4 regions of the Streptomyces sp. ActVer genome follow, and region 3 is predicted to be linked to each of the others. Evidence: riboswitches for the same ligand, from Rfam matches in the RefSeq annotation. Region 3 holds a riboswitch; each other region holds the start of a gene.

Region 1 (4,540 bases), on a different contig from region 3:
GGCGGTGGGCAGTTCGGCGCGTACCGCGTGCGCTGCCGCGACCAGGTTGTCCAGGGAGGCTCGGGTCTCGGGCCAGCCGCGGGTCTTCAGGCCGCAGTCGGGGTTGACCCAGAGCCGTTCGGCAGGGATGGCCTCAAGTCCCTTGCGCAGCAGGGCGGCTGCCTCGTCCGTGCTGGGCACGCGCGGGGAGTGGATGTCGTAGACGCCGGGTCCGGCCTCGCGCGGATAGCCGTGCGAGGCCAGTTCGCGGGCGACCTGCATGTGGGAGCGGGCGGCCTCCAGGCTGATGACGTCCGCGTCGAGGTCGTCGATCGCCTGGACGATGTCGCCGAACTCGGCGTAGCACATGTGGGTGTGGATCTGGGTGTCCGGCCGGACCCCGGCGGTGGTGAGGCGGAACGCCTCGGTGGCCCACGCCAGATAGCCGGGGCGGTCGGCGGTGCGCAGCGGCAGGGTCTCGCGCAGCGCCGGTTCGTCGACCTGGATGACCGAAGTCCCGGCCGTCTCAAGGTCGTTGACCTCGTCACGCAGGGCGAGGGCGACCTGGCGGGCGGTGTCGCCGAGCGGCTGGTCGTCGCGGACGAAGGACCAGGCGAGCATGGTGACCGGCCCCGTGAGCATGCCCTTGACGGGGCGCGGGGTCAGGGACTGGGCGTACGTCGTCCAGCGCACCGTCATCGGTTCGGGGCGGGAGATGTCGCCGGCCAGGATCGGCGGACGGACGTAACGGGTGCCGTAGGACTGCACCCAGCCGTGCTGCGTCGCGAGGTACCCCGTCAGCTGCTCGGCGAAGTACTGGACCATGTCGTTGCGTTCGGCCTCGCCGTGCACGAGGACGTCCAGGCCGGTCTTCTCCTGGAAGGAGATGACCTCCTGGATCTCGGCCCTGATGCGCTCCTCGTAGCCGGCCGTGTCGATGCGCCCGGCGCGCAGGTCGGCGCGGGCGACGCGCAGTTCGGCGGTCTGCGGGAAGGAGCCGATGGTGGTGGTCGGCAGGAGGGGCAGACCGAGGTGGGCGCGCTGTGCGGCGGCGCGTTCGCCGTACGGCTGGGAGCGGCGGGTGTCGGCGTCCGTGACCGCACCGACCCGCGCCCGTACGGCCGGGTCACGGGTGATGGGCGAGTTCGCGCGGGAGGCCAGGGCGGCCCGGTTGGCGGCGAGTTCGCCGGTGATCGATCCCGTGCCCTTGGCGAGCCCCTTGGCGAGGGTGACGATCTCGGCCGTCTTCTGCCGGGCGAAGGCGAGCCAGCGCAGGATCTGCGGCTCGATGTCCCGTTCGGCGGTGGCGTCGAGCGGCACGTGGAGCAGCGAGCAGGACGCGGCCACGTCGACCCGGTCGGCCAGCCCGAGCAGGGTACCGAGCGTGGCGAGGGACTTGGTGAGGTCGTTGACCCAGATGTTGCGGCCGTTGACCATGCCCGCGACCAGGCGCTTGCCGGGCAGTCCGCCCACGGCGGCGAGCGCGTCCAGGTTGGCGGCGGCGGCCTCGGTGAAGTCGAGTGCGAGGCCCTCGACCGGGGCCTTGGCGAGGACGAGCAGCGCGTCGCCGAGCTGGTCGAAGTAGGAGGCGATCAGGACCTTGGGGCGGTCGGTGAGCGCGCCGAGGTCGCGGTAGGCGCGCATGGCGGCGCTCAGTTCGGCCGGGGTGCGGTCCTGGACCAGGGCGGGTTCGTCGAGCTGTACCCATTCCGCGCCCGCGGCCCGCAGGTCGGTGAGGACTTCGGCGTATACCGGCAGCAGTCGGTCGAGGAGGGTCAGGGGGTCGAAGTCGGCGGCCACACCGGGCGCGGGCTTGGCGAGCAGGAGATAGGTGATGGGGCCTACCAGGACCGGCCGGGCGGTGAGGCCCAGGTCGAGGGCTTCGCGGAGCTCGGTGACCTGCTTGGCGGAGTCGGCGGTGAAGACGGTGTCCGGGCCCAACTCCGGGACCAGGTAGTGGTAGTTGGTGTCGAACCACTTCGTCATCTCCAGCGGCGCCACGTCCTGGGTGCCGCGGGCCATCGCGAAGTAGCCGTCGAGCGCGTCGGCCTCGACCGCGGCGCGGTGGCGCCCGGGGATCGCGCCGACCATGACGCTGGTGTCCAGGACATGGTCGTAGTACGAGAAGTCGCCGGTCGGCACTTCGTGGATGCCGGCCTCGGCCAACTGCCGCCAATTGGTGCGGCGCAGTTCGGCGGCGGTGGCCCGGAGGGCGTCGGCGTCGACGCGGCCCTTCCAGTACCCCTCGATCGCCTTCTTCAGTTCCCGGCCCCTGCCCTGGCGGGGGTAGCCGTACACGGTGGCCCGTGCCGCCGCGGCTGCGGACTTCGATGTCACGGAACTCTCCTTCGCGAGATGTCTCCCTGAGATCCCGGGACGGACGTGAGCGCGAAGGGGTGACGCACCCGGCAGAGGCACCTCGCGCGGCAAGGCGCGGTCGTCCACCGGACATGTACGCCGACCCGCCCACGAGGTCACCGGGATGTCCGTACGCGATCGGTCGCGTACGGGCAGATGGCAGGTCTTCGGACTCGCGAGCACGCCCTCCGTACGGAGGGCACCTACTGGCCGTCGCTTCCCAGGTCCCGCTTCTCGGGGCCCAGTGCGTATGACGGCGGTCGTTCCCGCTCACCGCTGCGGGGCAGTCCCGGATTCCCACCGGGTTCCCTCTTGCGACGCATCCCGTCTGGCGGACGGGGCGAACCAGCTGCACCGGCCAGCCTAGGGGGCGCGACCCCGCGACGTGGAACTTTGCCCATATGCCGGACGGTCGTACGAGGCAACGCCCAGGTGAACCGGACGGGTGGCGCCCCACTCCTGTGGCGCCGCCCGACTGGTCCCCCAACTGCCACCGGCCCCTCAGCCGGTGGCGGACCCGGGCCCCTCAGCCCTGGTCGTACACGTGGAACCCGCGAACGCCTCGACTGCCCCCAGCGCGCCGCACCGCCCCTGGGGCGCCCGCCGCGGATCGGCCAGAACAGCAGCACGTTCGTCCCGTACCCGGTGGCGCACCGGCCGGAGTGAACACGCGTTGCGACGCCCACTCCGACCCGGTGCTGCTCAGTCCGCCCCGGTCCCGCTCAGTCCGCCGCGCTCCGGCTCAGTCCGTCTCGCTCCGGCTCAGTGCGTCTCGCCGCCGAACGCCCGCAGAATGCGCTCGGCGGCGAGCGTGGCCGTCAACTCGCCGTCCCTGACCTGCTGTTCGAGGTCGGGTCCGAGGGCGCGTACGGCGGGGTCGGCGTGCAGGCGGCCGAGGAGTTCGTCGCGCACCATCGTCCAGGTCCAGTCGACCTGCTGGTCACGGCGTTTGGCGGCGAGGCGGCCGGTCGAGTCGAGGAGCGCACGGTGCTGTTCGAGGCGCTCCCAGACCGTGTCCAGGCCGGTCGACTCACGGGCGCTGCAACTCAGCACCGGTGGCGTCCAGGCGGCGTCGGCGGGATGCATCAGCCGCAGTGCGCCCGCCAACTCCCTTGCCGCGCCCCGGGCTTCCCGCTCGTGCAGTCCGTCCGCCTTGTTGACGGCGATCACGTCGGCCAGCTCCAGGACACCCTTCTTGATGCCCTGCAACTGGTCCCCGGTCCGGGCGAGGGTGAGGAGCAGGAAGGAGTCGACCATGTTCGCGACGGCGGTCTCGGACTGGCCGACGCCGACCGTCTCCACGAGTACGACGTCGTAACCGGCCGCCTCCATCACCACGATCGACTCCCGGGTCGCCTTCGCGACTCCGCCGAGCGTGCCCGCGGTCGGGGAGGGCCGGATGAAGGCCGCCGGATCGACGGCCAGCCGCTCCATACGCGTCTTGTCGCCCAGGATGGACCCGCCCGTCCGGCTCGACGACGGGTCGACGGCGAGCACCGCGACCCGGTACCCGAGCGAGGTGAGCAGCGTGCCGAACGCGTCGATGAACGTCGACTTGCCCACGCCCGGCACACCGCTGATGCCGATCCGCCGCGCCTTCCCGCTGTGCGGCAGCAGCTCGGTCAGCAACTCCTGTGCCATCTCCCGGTGTTGGGGCCTCGTCGACTCGACGAGCGTGATGGCGCGCGCCACCAGCGCCCGCTTCCCGTCGAGCACGCCCTTCACATAGGTGTCGAGGTCGATCGCCATGGGGCTCAGAGGCCGTGGCCGAGGTCGGTGGCCAGGCGCTCGACCAGGTCGTACGCCGCGTCCGGGATCACCGTCCCGGGCGGGAAGACGGCCGCGGCGCCCATCTCGATCAGCGTGGGCACGTCCTGCGGCGGAATCACCCCGCCGACCACGATCATGATGTCCTCGCGCCCCTCCTCCGCGAGCGACTCCCTGAGCGCCGGTACGAGGGTCAGGTGTCCGGCGGCCAGCGAGGAGACGCCGACGATGTGCACGTCCGCCTCGACGGCCTGACGGGCCACCTCGCCGGGGGTCTGGAACAGCGGGCCGACGTCGACGTCGAAGCCGAGGTCGGCGAAGGCGGTCGCGATCACCTTCTGGCCGCGGTCGTGGCCGTCCTGGCCCATCTTGGCGACCAGGATGCGCGGGCGGCGCCCCTCGGCCTCCTCGAAGGACTCCACCAGCGTGCGCGTGC
Region 2 (4,540 bases), on a different contig from region 3:
AGGGCGAGCGCGCCCGGATTGCCGTTGTCGGTGACTCCGTGCGCCGCGTTCCGGTACGCGAGCGAGTTGCGCAGGGTGTGGGCCACCGCCGGTGCCGGGCTCCCGCCGCCCAGCTTGAAGCCGTTGCCGTCGCCCGCGAAGTCCGGGAAGTTCCACCGGTTGAAGCCGTTGCCGTACGCGATCGTGTTCTCGACGACGATCGGTGAGGTGAACTTCCAGGCGTCGTAACCGTCGTCGACGTTGTTCCACAGCCGTGCGCCCCGCACGACGTTGCCGCTCCCGCTGCCCTCCTTGATGGCCAGCCCGTCCGCGCTCTCGCCGTTCTTGCGCGGGTCACGGTTGCCGTAACTGTCCAGGTTCAGGATCTGGTTGCCCGCGGAGGCGCCCTGGAGCTGGAAGCCGGACTCGTAGTTGTCGTGCGTGGTGAGGCGGGAGAACACGTTGTTGTTGCAGCCGTCGCAGTAGAAGCCGTACGGGCCGTTGACGATCTCCAGACCGGAGACCTTCCAGAAGGAGGCCTCCTGGTGGACGGCCCCGCGCTCGGCCCGCGGGATGCTGCCGCCGACCGGTGTGTGGCTGGCCGGCAGCTGTTCGCCGTCGATGACGACGCGCTCGCCCTGGTAGGAGCCGAGGGAGATCGGCTGCGACGCCGTGCCCGAGGTGGTGATCGTGACGTTGTCGGTCAGGGCGTAAGTGCCGCCCCGTACAAGGACGGTGTCGCCCGCCTTCGCCCTGTCGACGGCTTTCTGGATGGTCCGCAGCGGTTGGTCGAGGGTGCCGGCGGCCGAGTCGTTCCCGTTGACGGCCACGACGATGGTCGACGCCGCGGCTGCCGGGGTCGGTAGCACCATCGTCGCCAACACGGCACTCAACGCTGTCCCGGTGAGCATGCCCGCGATGCGCACGAGGCCTCCTTGTCTGCCGATCCGAAGGTTGTCGCGGGTCAGTGGTCGCACACACCGGGTTGGTTGCCGGGGTGTGCGCACCCGCCACGAACGGATCGATATACCGAACATAGTTCGGTAAACCGGTCAGAACGTAGAGTGCGGTCGTGACCACGTCAATAACTTCGACATGCTCGGCCACTTCTGGCTCCGCGGTCCGGTGCGCAGGCGGGTTTGGCGTGGCGATGCCCGGCTACCCGAACCGCGTGTCACTGACAGAGCAACAGGAACTCGTTCGTTTCCTCGAGGACCGGTTCGCCTGTGCGCAGGCCTGTACCGAGTGCGCACGGATCTGCGCCCTGCGCGCGAGCCTCGCCGAACTCGACGGCCCCGACGACCAGCAGCAGTTGAGGCGCAAGGGCATCCTCTGCGCCGAGGTCTGCGACGCGACCTGCCGCGCCCTGGCCGAGCAGACCACGCAGGCCGAGGCCGCGATGCGCGCCCAGGTGGAGTGGTGTCGTGCCGTCTGCCTGGAGACCGCCCAGGTCTTCGACGGCAGCCCCGGCGCCGAGAAGGGCGCCGAGGCCTGCCGCGACTGCGCACGCGCCTGCACGGAGTTCCTCGCCGTGCTGAGGTGAGGTTCCCTTTGTAACGCCGTTCAGCCGGGCGCCCGCCGTCGCCTCACTCCCCGAGCGCCCGCCCGACCCGTACGTTCCAGCGCCCGGCCCGCCCGCTGAACTCCGTCACGACCAACGGCGGCACGTCGACACGCCAGAACGCCGACTCCGGGGCCCCGAGCGCCCGCACCACCCCGGCCCGTACGATCTCCGGCTCGACGACGGCGATGATCCGCACGGAGCCTGCTCCTGAACCCTCGGTCGAGCCAGACCCTGAAGCCCCGGAACTCGGATCCGCCGCCGTCTCCAGCCACTTCGCGACGCGCTCGCACAGCCCGGCCACCGACTCGCCGCCGTGCGGGGCGGACGACGGGTCCGCCAGCCAGCGCCCCACGGCCTCCGGCTCGTCGGCGCTCACCTCGGCGAGCGTCGCCCCGCGCCAGCGGCCCACGTCCAGGCCGGACAGCTCCGGCGGCTCGGTGAAGGCGAGGGCGTCGAGCCCGAGGGCCGCCGCCGTCTCCCGGCAGCGGACGGTGGGCGAGACCAGGACCTGGTCGGCGGCCGACAGCGAGCCCGTGGCAGCCTCGGCGAGCCGCAGCCCGGCCGGGTCCAGGGGGCATCCGTCGTCGAAACGCGCCTCCCGCAACGCCGCGCTCATCGCTGGTGAGATCAACATCACTCGGCTGGTCATCGGCCCGCCCTCGCGTTCCACACGTGCTCAACACCCCTGTCCGTACCGGGAATTGGGGGCGTGACCAGGGCGCCGGCGCGCCCCCGGCATTCCGTGCGCCCTTGGCTGCGCCTCCACTTCGCGGTACCTTCTCGTCGATATTGACGACGGTACGACGGAAGCCGGTGAGAATCCGGCACGGTCGCGCCACTGTAAGCCCCGCACAACCGCCTCCCACCAGGGGAGGCGCAGGTCGAGCAAGTCAGACCCGTGGCCGTCGTCCTGTGCACCACCGAGATGGGACGCGAGTTCCCCCAGGAGGTCCTGCCATGGCGCAGTCCGCCGTCGCTCAGCCGACCGTAACCACCCCCGACGTACCCGCAAAGCTGCCGATCGGCGCGATCGCTCCCTGGGCGGTCTTCCTCGGCATCCTGATGCTGGTGCTGCTCTACTTCGTCGGCGCCGAACAGGGCGCCACCTCCCTGGTCTCAGGCGAAGGCGTGCACGAGTGGGTGCACGACGCCCGCCACCTGCTCGGCTTCCCCTGCCACTGACGGCGACACAGAACCGACAGGACAACTCAATGAACTCCGTCACCGTCAGAAATCTCCTGGTGCGTGGCATGCTCGCGGGTCTTGCCGCGGGCGTGCTCGCCCTGGTCGTCGCCTACTTCCTGGGTGAACCTCGTGTGGACGATGCCATCGCGTTCGAGGAGGCCCACGCCCCCGGGCACGGCGGCGATGAACTCGTCTCCCGTGCGATGCAGTCCACCGGTGGTCTGTCCACCGGCGTCCTCGTCTACGGGGTCGCGTTCGGCGGCATCGCCGCTCTCGCGTACTGCTTCGCGCTCGGCAGGATCGGCCGCTTCGGGCCGCGCGCCAGCGCGCTGCTGCTCGCGGGCGCCGGTCTGGTCGCGGTCTACCTGGTGCCGTTCCTCAAGTACCCGGCGAACCCGCCCGCCGTCAGCGACCCCGAGACCCTCAACCAGCGCACCGCGCTGTTCCTCCTGATGATCGTGCTCAGCGTGCTGCTGGCCGTCGCCGCGGTGATCCTCGGCAAACGCCTCGCACCGCGCCTGGGCAACTGGAACGCCACGCTCGCGGCAGGCGGGTTCTTCGTCCTGGCCGTCGGCCTGGCGTACGCGTTCCTGCCGTCCTTCCACGAGGCGCCGGAAGGCTTCCCGGCGATCCTGCTGTGGCAGTACCGACTGGCGACCCTGGCCATCCAGGTGACCCTGTGGACCGCGTACGGCCTGGTCTTCGGGCTGCTCGCGGAGCGCGTGCTGGCTCCCAAGCCGGCCCGGGCCGAGGATGACAAAGCGGCCGAAGGGCGGGCAACTCCCGTCGCGCACTGACCCGTTCAGGCGCTGACCCGTTCGCATACTGACCGGTCACACGCTGACCGGTTGCACACCGAAGGGCCCCTGGAGCACATTCCCGGGGCCCTTCGTATGAGTGCGCAGGCGTGCGTCCGTCAGGTGCGTACGTCACCGGCATTCCCAATTTCTGGAACACGTTCTACGGTGTGCGCCGTCAGGTCCGGGTGGCCGAACGAGCGGGCCAGTGGGAGCCAGGAGGCGCCGTGCATCTCGAATACACGCCGGAGCAGCAGCGGTTGCGCACCGAACTGCGCGCCTACTTCACCGAGTTGGTCCCCGTCGACGTGTACGCCCGCTACGGCGACCCGGCGGCGCAGAAGCGCTTCTACCGAGAGACCATCCGCCGGCTCGGTTCCGACGGCTGGCTCGGCGTGGGCTGGCCGAAGGAGTACGGCGGGCGCGGTCTGTCCCCGATGGAACAGTTCATCTTCTTCGACGAGGCAGCCCAGGCCGGCGTACCGCTGCCGCTGATGGCGCTCAACACGGTCGGGCCGACGATCATGCAGTTCGGCACCGACGAGCAGAAGGGGTACTTCCTGCCGAAGATCCTGTCCGGCGAGCTCGACTTCGCGATCGGCTACAGCGAACCCGACGCGGGTACGGACCTGGCCGCCCTGAAGACCAAGGCGGTCAGGGAGGGCGACGAGGACACCGGCCACTACACGGTCAACGGCCAGAAGATCTGGACGACCAACGGCGACACCGCCGACTGGGTGTGGCTCGCCGTCCGCACCGACCCCGACGACCCGCCGCACAAGGGCATCACCATGCTCCTCGTGCCGACCTCCGACCCCGGCTACTCCTGCACGATCATCAACACGCTCGCCTCGCACGACACCACCGCGAGCTACTACGAGAACATCCGCGTCCCCGCGTCCCGCCGGGTCGGCCAGGAGAACAAGGGCTGGCGGCTGATCACCAACCAGCTCAACCACGAGCGGGTCACCCTCGCCGCACACGGCACCATGGCCATCCGCGCGCTGCACGACGT
Region 3 (4,540 bases):
GCGGGCGAGGCCTACAGCCAGACCAACCCGGCGACGGGCGCGCCGCGTGGTGCGCTGGCGCCGGGCGAGGCGGGCCAATGGACGTACGCCACGCTGGCGTTGGGCTCCGCCCTGGCGCTGTTCATGTACCCGCACTCGATCACGGCCACGCTGTCGTCGCGCAGCCGTGAGGTGATCCGGCGCAACACCACGATCCTGCCGCTGTACTCGCTGATGCTGGGTCTGCTCGCGCTGCTCGGGTTCATGGCGATCGCGGCCGGAGTCAAGGTCAGCAACGGGCAGTTGGCGATCCCGCAGCTCTTCGAGGACATGTTCCCGGCGTGGTTCGCGGGGGTGGCCTTCGCGGCGATCGGTATCGGTGCGCTGGTGCCTGCGGCGATCATGTCCATCGCTGCGGCGAACCTCTTCACCCGCAACATCTACAAGGACTTCATCCGGCCCGACGCGACGCCCGCCCAGGAGACCAAGGTCTCCAAGCTGGTCTCGCTGCTCGTGAAGGTGGGTGCGCTGGTCTTCGTCCTCACCATGGACAAGACGGTGGCCATCAACTTCCAGCTGCTGGGCGGGATCTGGATCCTTCAGACGTTCCCGGCCCTGGTCGGCGGCCTCTTCACCCGCTGGTTCCACCGCTGGGCGCTGCTCGCGGGGTGGGCGGTCGGCATGCTGTACGGGACGATCGCTGCGTACGGTGTCGCCTCGCCGACTCAGAAGCACTTCGGTGGTTCCTCGAAGGAGATTCCCGGGATCGGGGAGATCGGGTACATCGGTCTGACGGCGTTCGTCCTGAACGTGGTCGTGACGATCGTGCTGACCTTCGTCCTGAGGGCCCTCAAGGCCCCCGACGGCATCGACGAGACGTCCCCCGAGGACTACACGGCGGACGCGGGCGACAAGGGTGTCCAGGTCGAGCTGCCGCCGGCGACGGCGGGGGCGCGGCACTAGGTTGTCGCCCCCGGTCACGCAGCAGTCCGCGGTTACGCCGGCCGTTCGTTCACCTGATTCTGGCGAGGGTGTCACGACCCTGCCGCAGTGGCCGGCCGTGGGCTGAACCCGCCCTCCCCTCGCCTCCCCTCGGACGTCCCCGGCGCCGGTGCGCGAGAAACTCGGCGGCCCCACGCCGTACCCCTCGGGCACACTGCCAGGCATGGACATCGTGATCAGGCGGGCGAGGCCCGAGGAGTACGAGGCTGTGGGCGAGATCACCGCGCAGGCCTATCTCGGGGACGGGCTCCTCGACTTCGGGGAGAGCGACGAGTATCTGAGCGAACTGCGGGACGTCGCGAAGCGGTCCGCGGCCGCCGACGTACTGGTGGCCGTGCTGGGGACAGGCGTGGGCGAGCGGGTCGTCGGCGGCGTGACCTTCGTCCCGTCCGGCGGGCCGATGGCCGACATCGCGCGCGAGGGCGAGGCCGAGATACGGATGCTGGCGGTCGCCAAGGAGGCCCGCGGGCACGGGGCGGGCGCGGCCCTCGTGCGCGCCTGTGTCGAACGTGCCCGGTCCACGGACGGCTGCGTACGCGTCGTGCTGTCCACCCAGCGCACCATGCACAGCGCCCACCGCATCTACGGACGCCTCGGCTTCACCCGCGCCCCCGACCGCGACTGGAACCCGATCCCGGACCTCGACGACATCATGCTGCTCACCTACGAGTTGACACTCTGACACCCTCCGAAGCCGACACGACACAAGATGTGGGGGTGCTTCCCGAGCCCGGCACAAGATGTATGCTCATGCTCGCTGTCGCCGCAGGGGAATCCGGTGCGAATCCGGAACTGTCCCGCAACGGTGTACTTGTGCATGTCTGTCCCCAGAGGAGAGCCGTGCGCCTGGTCAGTCCGAGGACCTGCCGACAGCGTGCCCAGGCCACCCGGCCCGGGTGCCATGACGTCCGGGCCTCGCGGAGTGGGCCGGTGGACGCGGCGTACCGCTGCGCAGAGCGTGTACCCCCGTGTGCCCCGAACCCCTCCCCGCAGGCCCCGTGCCGAGCGAGGGAGAGCCCCACGTGACCATCGCGCCAGCCGATCCGGTCTCAGCGAAAGCGCCCCAGTACCAGCAGGACAGGGCCGAGGCCGACGGACCGGGAACCGTGTTGCTGCGGACCCTGACCGACCTCACCGCCGACCTTCCCGACGCCGATCCCGGCAGGGTCGCCGCCGCCGCGCTGCGCGGCCGGTCCTCCGTGGGGGCCGACGGGATCACCGCGGAGCTGCGCGAGCTGGCCACGGAGGCGGCCGCCGGCCTCATCTCCGAGGACCCCGTGTACTCGAAGCTGGCCGCCCGCCTGCTGATGATCGGCATCGCCGAGGAGGCCGCCTCGCAGGGGGTCAGGTCCTTCTCCGAGTCCGTCGCGGTCGGCCACCGCGAGGGCCTGATCGCCGACCGCACCGCCGAGTTCGTACGGACCCACGCGGCCCGTCTGGACGCGCTGATCGACCTCGAAGGCGACGACCGCTTCGGCTACTTCGGCCTGCGCACGCTGCACAGCCGGTATCTGCTGCGGCACCCGATCACGCGGTCCGTCATCGAGACGCCCCAGCACTTCATGCTGCGCGTGGCGAGCGGCCTCGCCGAGGACACTGTGCTTGATTCAGAAGCGGGAACCCGCGCTCTCGACGAAGTGGCCTCGCTGTACCGGCTGATGAGCCGCCTCGACTACCTGCCGTCCTCCCCCACGCTCTTCAACTCCGGTACGCGGCACCCCCAGATGTCGTCCTGCTACCTCCTCGACTCCCCGCTGGACGAGCTGGACTCCATCTACGACCGCTACCACCAGGTGGCCCGGCTCTCGAAGCACGCGGGCGGCATCGGCATCGCGTACTCCCGTGTCCGCTCGCGCGGTTCCCTGATCCGCGGGACGAACGGGCACTCCAACGGCATCGTCCCGTTCCTGAAGACGCTCGACGCCTCGGTGGCCGCCGTGAACCAGGGCGGCCGGCGCAAGGGCGCGGCCGCGGTCTACCTGGAGACCTGGCACTCCGACATCGAGGAGTTCCTGGAGCTGCGCGACAACACCGGTGAGGACGCCCGGCGTACGCACAACCTGAACCTCGCGCACTGGATCCCGGACGAGTTCATGCGCCGGGTGAACGAGGACCGCGTGTGGTCGCTGTTCTCGCCGGCCGACGTGCCCGAGCTGGTCGACCTGTGGGGCGAGGAGTTCGACGCCGCCTACCGCAAGGCGGAGGACCGGGGCCTCGCCAAGAAGACGATCCCGGCCCGCGATCTGTACGGCCGCATGATGCGCACCCTCGCGCAGACCGGCAACGGCTGGATGACCTTCAAGGACGCCGCCAACCGCACGGCCAACCAGACCGCGCTGCCCGGCCACACGGTCCACTCCTCCAACCTCTGCACGGAGATCCTGGAGGTCACGGACGACGGTGAGACGGCGGTCTGCAACCTGGGTTCGGTGAACCTGGGCGCGTTCGTGGACACGGCACCCGGGGCCACCGATGTCATCGACTGGGAGCGGCTGGACGCGACCGTCCGTACCGCCGTCACCTTCCTCGACCGGGTCGTCGACATCAACTTCTACCCGACCGAACAGGCGGGCCGCTCCAACGCCAGGTGGCGGCCGGTGGGCCTGGGCGCGATGGGTTTGCAGGACGTCTTCTTCAAGCTGCGGCTGCCCTTCGACTCCGCCGAGGCCAAGGCGCTCTCCACCCGTATCGCCGAGCGCGTCATGCTCGCCGCGTACGAGGCGTCCGCCGACCTCGCCGAGCGCAACGGCCCGCTGCCCGCCTGGGAGAAGACCCGTACCGCGCAGGGCGTGCTGCACCCCGACCACTACGACGTGGAGCTGAACTGGCCGGAGCGCTGGGCGGCGCTGCGGGAGCGGATCGCGACGACCGGCATGCGCAACTCGCTGCTGCTCGCGATCGCACCGACCGCCACCATCGCGTCCATCGCCGGTGTCTACGAGTGCATCGAGCCGCAGGTCTCCAACCTCTTCAAGCGCGAGACGCTCTCCGGCGAGTTCCTCCAGGTCAACTCCTACCTGGTGGCGGAGCTGAAGAAGCTCGGCGTGTGGGACGCGCAGACCCGGGAGGCGCTGCGCGAGTCGAACGGCTCGGTGCAGGGCTTCACCTGGGTGCCGCAGGACGTGCGCGATCTGTACCGCACGGCGTGGGAGATCCCGCAGCGCGACCTGATCGACATGGCCGCGGCCCGGACCCCGTTCCTGGACCAGTCCCAGTCGCTGAACCTGTTCCTGGAGACGCCGACCATCGGCAAGCTCTCCTCGATGTACGCGTACGCCTGGAAGTCGGGGCTGAAGACGACGTACTACCTGCGCTCGCGCCCGGCGACGCGCATCGCCCGTGCCGCAAGTTCGACATCCGTAACTTCTTTCCCCTCCCAGCAGTTGGATGATCCGACCGATGTGGTCGCCTGTTCTCTGGAGAACCCGGAGAGCTGCGAGGCCTGCCAGTAGTCACAGGCTTCTCCACTCGAAGAGTGGAAAGCGTCAGCCCTTGCGACCGACGCTTGCTGTGACCAGCACCAGCCATCGTCAAGAGGGAGGTGACCTGATGGCTACGT
Region 4 (4,540 bases), on a different contig from region 3:
CGTCCGACTGCTTCCAGCCGCTGTGTCACGGCGTCAGTGACAGCGGCCGCGTAAGGGCGAAAGTAGCGCTCGACGAGCTGCTGTCCGTTGTGGTCGGCCGGGCGGAGGTCCTCCCGGTGCGTTGTCCGGGTGTAGACCGCGCCCATCCCGACGGCCAGCATCTCCTCACGCTTGTCCGGGAACCGTTCGGGGTCGACGACCAGCCGGGACAACTGGTTGACGAACTGCCAGGGCCCCACGGCGCAGCGTTCGGCAGCCGTCGCCGCGATCCGGGCGGTGTGCGAGTCGGTGATGTGGTCCAACTCCCGTTCCAGGGCGGCATCTTCGAGCACGATGCCGCTCCGCACGTCCGGCGGGATCACCCGCGAGGAGTGCGGGACGTGCAGGATCACAGGGGAGTCCGGCGCGCCGGCCACGAGACGGTGGGAAGCCGACACGTCGTTCATTCAGGAGTCCTCGATGCGGGCGCGTGGGGGTTGGTGGTGAAGCGGGTGCGGGTCGTGCGTCAGGGCATGTGGACCCTTCCTACTACACCAACCGGCCGAGCTGGAGGGGTGCGTGGGCCGCGCGGCGGACCGGCGAAAGTGGCCACCCCTCCAGCAGGGTCCGGGTTAAAGGCCGTCGCGGACCATGGCGGCGACGATCTGGACGTGGCGATTGGCCGCCGTGCTGGAGAACTCGTTCTCATAGTTCAGGCCGTAGGGCCAGAAGTGGCCGCCGCCGGTGGACAGCGTGGCACCCGAACCGTCGAACTGCTTGACGAGGGCCGTGGCCTGCGCTCCGCGCCAGGTACCGCTGCCTCCGAGGGAGGACCAGCCGGAGCTCGTGCCCACGCCGATGGTGTGGGCGATCTCGTGCAGCGCGGTCCGCTCGGTCATGTAGCCGCGGTTGCCGAAGCGGATCGTTCCGTTGATGTTGCCGTCGGCCGTCGGCACGCCCGGGTCGTAGCGGACGGTGATGGTCTTGCCGAGGTCGCTCACGTTGTTGTACCGGGTCACCGCGGCGTTCATGGCCGTCGTGATGAGGTTGTACGCCGTCTGCTGGTCCTGCGTGGGGTTGGCGGCCCGTTCGAGGGTCCAGGTGATGGTGGCCGCCGCCACCTGTTCCTTGGGGACCGGGGCGGCCTGGGGTGCGGCCTGCGCGACGCCGGGCCCGACCAGTAAGGCTCCCGTCAGCGCGGCTATGGCCACCTTCCTTCGCCAGGGCATGGTCGCTCGCTCAGTGGGCTCCGGGGTGTGTCGTGGGCTCATGGAGAATGACTCCTGTGTGTGGGGGGGATGTGGAGGTTGGGCTGTCGGGTGCGGAGATGACGGCTTGAACAGTCCACGCCGTGGCCGACATTTCAAGCATTGTTCGAGATGTCGATCGGGCGTACTGCTGTCGGAACCTCCGCCAGTATCCAGTCGCTGACTGCGACGTCAAGTGACCCAGCCCATCCGCCATTTCCCCGGTTTGCTACGCTCCCGTCGCTGCCTGTGAGGGAAGTCCGGTGAGAGTCCGGCGCTGACCCGCAACGGTGTGCGTGGCGAACCCATGATTCGTCGCGTGAGCCCGATCGCCCGTAGGTGGTGCGACCCGTTGACTGCTCGCCGTGGACTGCGAGAGGGGACCGCACGGCCTGCGTGTCGTACGGGCTGCCTCCTTTCTTGACGTTCAGGCGGCCTCAGATGAAGGACCGCCCCGACCGTGCGCCGAAGTCCGATCCCGAGCCCGAGCCGCATATCCGTCGTGCCGTTGGCCGTTGGGCTCGGGCTGCTGCTCCTCGTGTCGATCGTGTGCGGGGTGGCTCTCGGGGCCGCAGGGGTCGGCTGGGCCGACGTGAACCGGTTTCTGTGGGCCGGGTTCACCGGCAGGACTGTGCATACCGGGGATGTCGCCGCGTACACCATCGTCTGGGAGATCCGTCTGCCGCGTGTCGTGCTCGGCGCTGTCGTCGGAGCGGGGCTCGCGGCCGTCGGTGTGGCGGTGCAGGCCATGGTGCGCAACGCGCTCGCCGATCCGTTCGTGCTGGGTATCTCCTCGGGCGCCGCCGTGGGCGCCAACGCCGTGATCCTGCTCGGCGCCTTCGCGGGGCTGGGGGTTTGGGCGCTGTCGCTGTCGACGTTCGTATCTGCTCTCGCGGCGATGGTCCTCGTGTACTCCGTGGCCCGGTCGGCGCACGGGCTGACGCCGCTGCGGCTGATCCTGACGGGGACGGCTCTGGCGTACGGCTTCGAGGCCGTCACGACCGTGATGGTGTTCGGCGCGGCCCGGGGCGAGGCGGCCCGGTCGGCGATGATGTGGCTGCTGGGGAGCCTGGGCGGCGCGACGTGGGCGCAGGTGCCGCTCGCCGCCGTGACCGTGGCGGCCGGGTGGGCGTGGCTGCGGTGGCGCGCCGAGGCGCTCAACGCGCTTGCCATGGGTGACGAGACCTCGGCCGCGCTCGGTGTCCAACCGGCGCGGCTGCGCCGGGAGTTGTTCCTTGTCAGCGCGGCTGTGACCGGGACCGTGGTCGCGGTCAGCGGGGCCATCGGGTTCGTCGGACTGATGGTGCCGCATGTCGTGCGGATGCTCCCGGCGGCGGGCAGCATACGGCTCGACGGGGACGACGTGCACGCCATGTCGCCCCGGGCCGCCGCCCGGGTGCTGGCCGCACTGCCGCAGGAGTCGTCGGCCGAGTTCGACTTCACCGTCGCCGAGGTGGTCGACATGGGCCGGCTGCCGCACCGGGACCGTACGGCCGCCGGGGACCGCTCCGTGTGCGCGGACGCCATGGCCCGCACGGGTGTCACACACCTAGCCGACCACGGGTTCCTCGCGCTGTCCGGCGGTGAGAAGCAGCGCGTCCTCATCGCCCGCGCCCTCGCCCAGCAACCCAGGGTGCTCGTGCTCGACGAACCCACCAACCACCTCGACATCGCGCACCAGTTGGACGTGCTCTCGCTGGTCAGGGCCAGCGGCCTGACCGTGCTGGCCGCCCTGCACGACCTCAACCTGGCCGCCGCGCGATCTCCTGTACGTCATCGACGGCGGCCGAATCGTCACCTCGGGACCGCCGCACGACGTGCTCCAACCCGACCTGCTGGCCGGGGTGTTCGGGGTCCGCGCGCATCCCGTACGGCATCCGGAGACCGGCGCCGTACAGCTCCTCTTCGACCGGATCCCGCTCACCACCTCGTAAGGATCCCCATGCGCAAGTTCCTCGCCGCTGCCCTCTGCCTCGCCGCGACTGTCACGACCGCCGGTTGCGGCGCCAGTGTCGAGTCGTCCGACAACGCGAAGTCCTCGTCGGTCAGCCTGACCAACTGCGGCCGGAAGGCGACGTACGACAAGGTCCCGGAGCGGGTGGTCACGAACGACGTAGGGATCACGGAGCTGATGTTCGCGCTCGGCCTTGAGGACCGTATGGCCGGGTTCGCCATGCCCGACGACAAGGGCGATCTCAGCGGCGTGCCCTGGAAGGACGGCTACGACAAGGTGAAGTGGCTGTCGAAGGACCAACTCACCAAGGAGAACGTCCTCGACGCCCGCGCCGACCTCGTCTTCGCCGGCTGGAACTACGGCTTCCGCGACGACAGCGGCTTCACCCCCGAGGCGCTGAAGAAGCTCGGCATTCCCTCGTACATCCTCACCGAGTCCTGCCGCAACGGCCGCACGAAGACCTCGCGCGGCCTCATGCCACCCCTGGACGCCCTGTACGCCGACCTCACCAACCTCGGAAAGCTGTTCGGCGTCGAGAAGCGCGCGGCCGCGCTCATCGCCGACTTCAAGAAGCAGATCGCCGACGTCCGGGCGAAGGCCCCCGAGGGCGCCGAGCGGCCCAAGGTCTTCCTCTACGACAGCGGGCAGGACCAGCCCTTCACGTCCGGCCGTTACGCCGCCCCCGAGCAGGTCATCAGCGAGGCAGGCGGGGTCAACGTCATGCACGACATCGCCGACTCCTGGACCACCGTCGGCTGGGAGAGCGTCGTGGAGCGCGACCCGGATGTCATCGTGATCTGCAACTACGGGGACGTGAGCGCCGAGCAGAAGAAGAAGTTCCTGCTCTCCTACGCCCCGCTGCGCAACGTCTCCGCCGTCAAGCACCGGCGGATCTTCGTCCTCGACTACGTCGACCTCGTCGAGAGCCCCCGGAACCCCGCGGCCATCGCCCGCCTCGGTGCGTACCTGCGGACGACGGTCGAGTGACCTCGCCCTGGCCCTTAAGAAGGTCAGTCGGACGGAATACTCTGCTGGTGTGAGTGAACGAGGAATGCAGGAGCTGGCTCTGCTGCTGCTGACGGCGCTGGCGGATGCGCCTCGGCACGGATATGCCGTCGCCCAGGAGGTCAAAGCCATCACCGACGGCCGGGTGGTGCCGCGTACCGGGGCGCTGTACGGGGCGCTGGACCGGCTGTTGGCGGAGGGTTTGATCCAGGTGGAGCGTGAGGAGGTGGTGGGCGGCCGGGCGCGCCGGATCTTCGCCCTCGCTCCCGCCGGACGGGAGCGGCTGGAGGCCGAGGCCGAGAGGCTGGCCGCCACCGCCCGGGAGGTCAGGCGACGTCTGGGCACCGGCGGGGCG

Evidence for each region. Region 3 has a riboswitch for cobalamin ahead of O3Q52_RS09825 (ribonucleoside-diphosphate reductase subunit alpha). Riboswitches for the same ligand answer to the same signal wherever they lie in the genome.
Region 1: it holds a riboswitch for cobalamin, as region 3 does, so the genes downstream of both, metE (5-methyltetrahydropteroyltriglutamate--homocysteine S-methyltransferase) here and O3Q52_RS09825 (ribonucleoside-diphosphate reductase subunit alpha) in region 3, are expected to answer to the same signal.
Region 2: it holds a riboswitch for cobalamin, as region 3 does, so the genes downstream of both, O3Q52_RS34910 (CbtB-domain containing protein) here and O3Q52_RS09825 (ribonucleoside-diphosphate reductase subunit alpha) in region 3, are expected to answer to the same signal.
Region 4: it holds a riboswitch for cobalamin, as region 3 does, so the genes downstream of both, O3Q52_RS05990 (FecCD family ABC transporter permease) here and O3Q52_RS09825 (ribonucleoside-diphosphate reductase subunit alpha) in region 3, are expected to answer to the same signal.

What each region holds. Positions count from the first base shown of each region.
Region 1 covers NZ_JAPWHT010000321.1:5,440-9,979, forward strand. Annotated here, with positions in the region: gene metE (5-methyltetrahydropteroyltriglutamate--homocysteine S-methyltransferase) at 1-2,316, opposite strand, end outside; cobalamin riboswitch at 2,478-2,702, opposite strand; gene meaB (methylmalonyl Co-A mutase-associated GTPase MeaB) at 3,100-4,086, opposite strand; gene scpA (methylmalonyl-CoA mutase) at 4,092-4,540, opposite strand, start outside.
Region 2 covers NZ_JAPWHT010000284.1:5,310-9,849, forward strand. Annotated here, with positions in the region: gene O3Q52_RS34895 (right-handed parallel beta-helix repeat-containing protein) at 1-890, opposite strand, end outside; gene O3Q52_RS34900 (four-helix bundle copper-binding protein) at 1,130-1,522, shown strand; gene O3Q52_RS34905 (histidine phosphatase family protein) at 1,566-2,192, opposite strand; cobalamin riboswitch at 2,323-2,465, shown strand; gene O3Q52_RS34910 (CbtB-domain containing protein) at 2,501-2,725, shown strand; gene O3Q52_RS34915 (CbtA family protein) at 2,755-3,525, shown strand; gene O3Q52_RS34920 (acyl-CoA dehydrogenase family protein) at 3,753-4,540, shown strand, end outside.
Region 3 covers NZ_JAPWHT010000042.1:7,011-11,550, reverse strand. Annotated here, with positions in the region: gene mctP (monocarboxylate uptake permease MctP) at 1-942, shown strand, start outside; gene O3Q52_RS09830 (GNAT family N-acetyltransferase) at 1,145-1,663, shown strand; cobalamin riboswitch at 1,696-1,867, shown strand; gene O3Q52_RS09825 (ribonucleoside-diphosphate reductase subunit alpha) at 2,004-4,433, shown strand; gene iscB (RNA-guided endonuclease IscB) at 4,369-4,540, shown strand, end outside.
Region 4 covers NZ_JAPWHT010000021.1:35,379-39,918, forward strand. Annotated here, with positions in the region: gene O3Q52_RS05980 (N-formylglutamate amidohydrolase) at 1-446, opposite strand, end outside; gene O3Q52_RS05985 (hypothetical protein) at 612-1,208, opposite strand; cobalamin riboswitch at 1,439-1,582, shown strand; partial or broken gene O3Q52_RS05990 (FecCD family ABC transporter permease) at 1,702-2,553, shown strand; partial or broken gene O3Q52_RS05995 (ABC transporter ATP-binding protein) at 2,554-3,160, shown strand; gene O3Q52_RS06000 (ABC transporter substrate-binding protein) at 3,169-4,167, shown strand; gene O3Q52_RS06005 (PadR family transcriptional regulator) at 4,217-4,540, shown strand, end outside.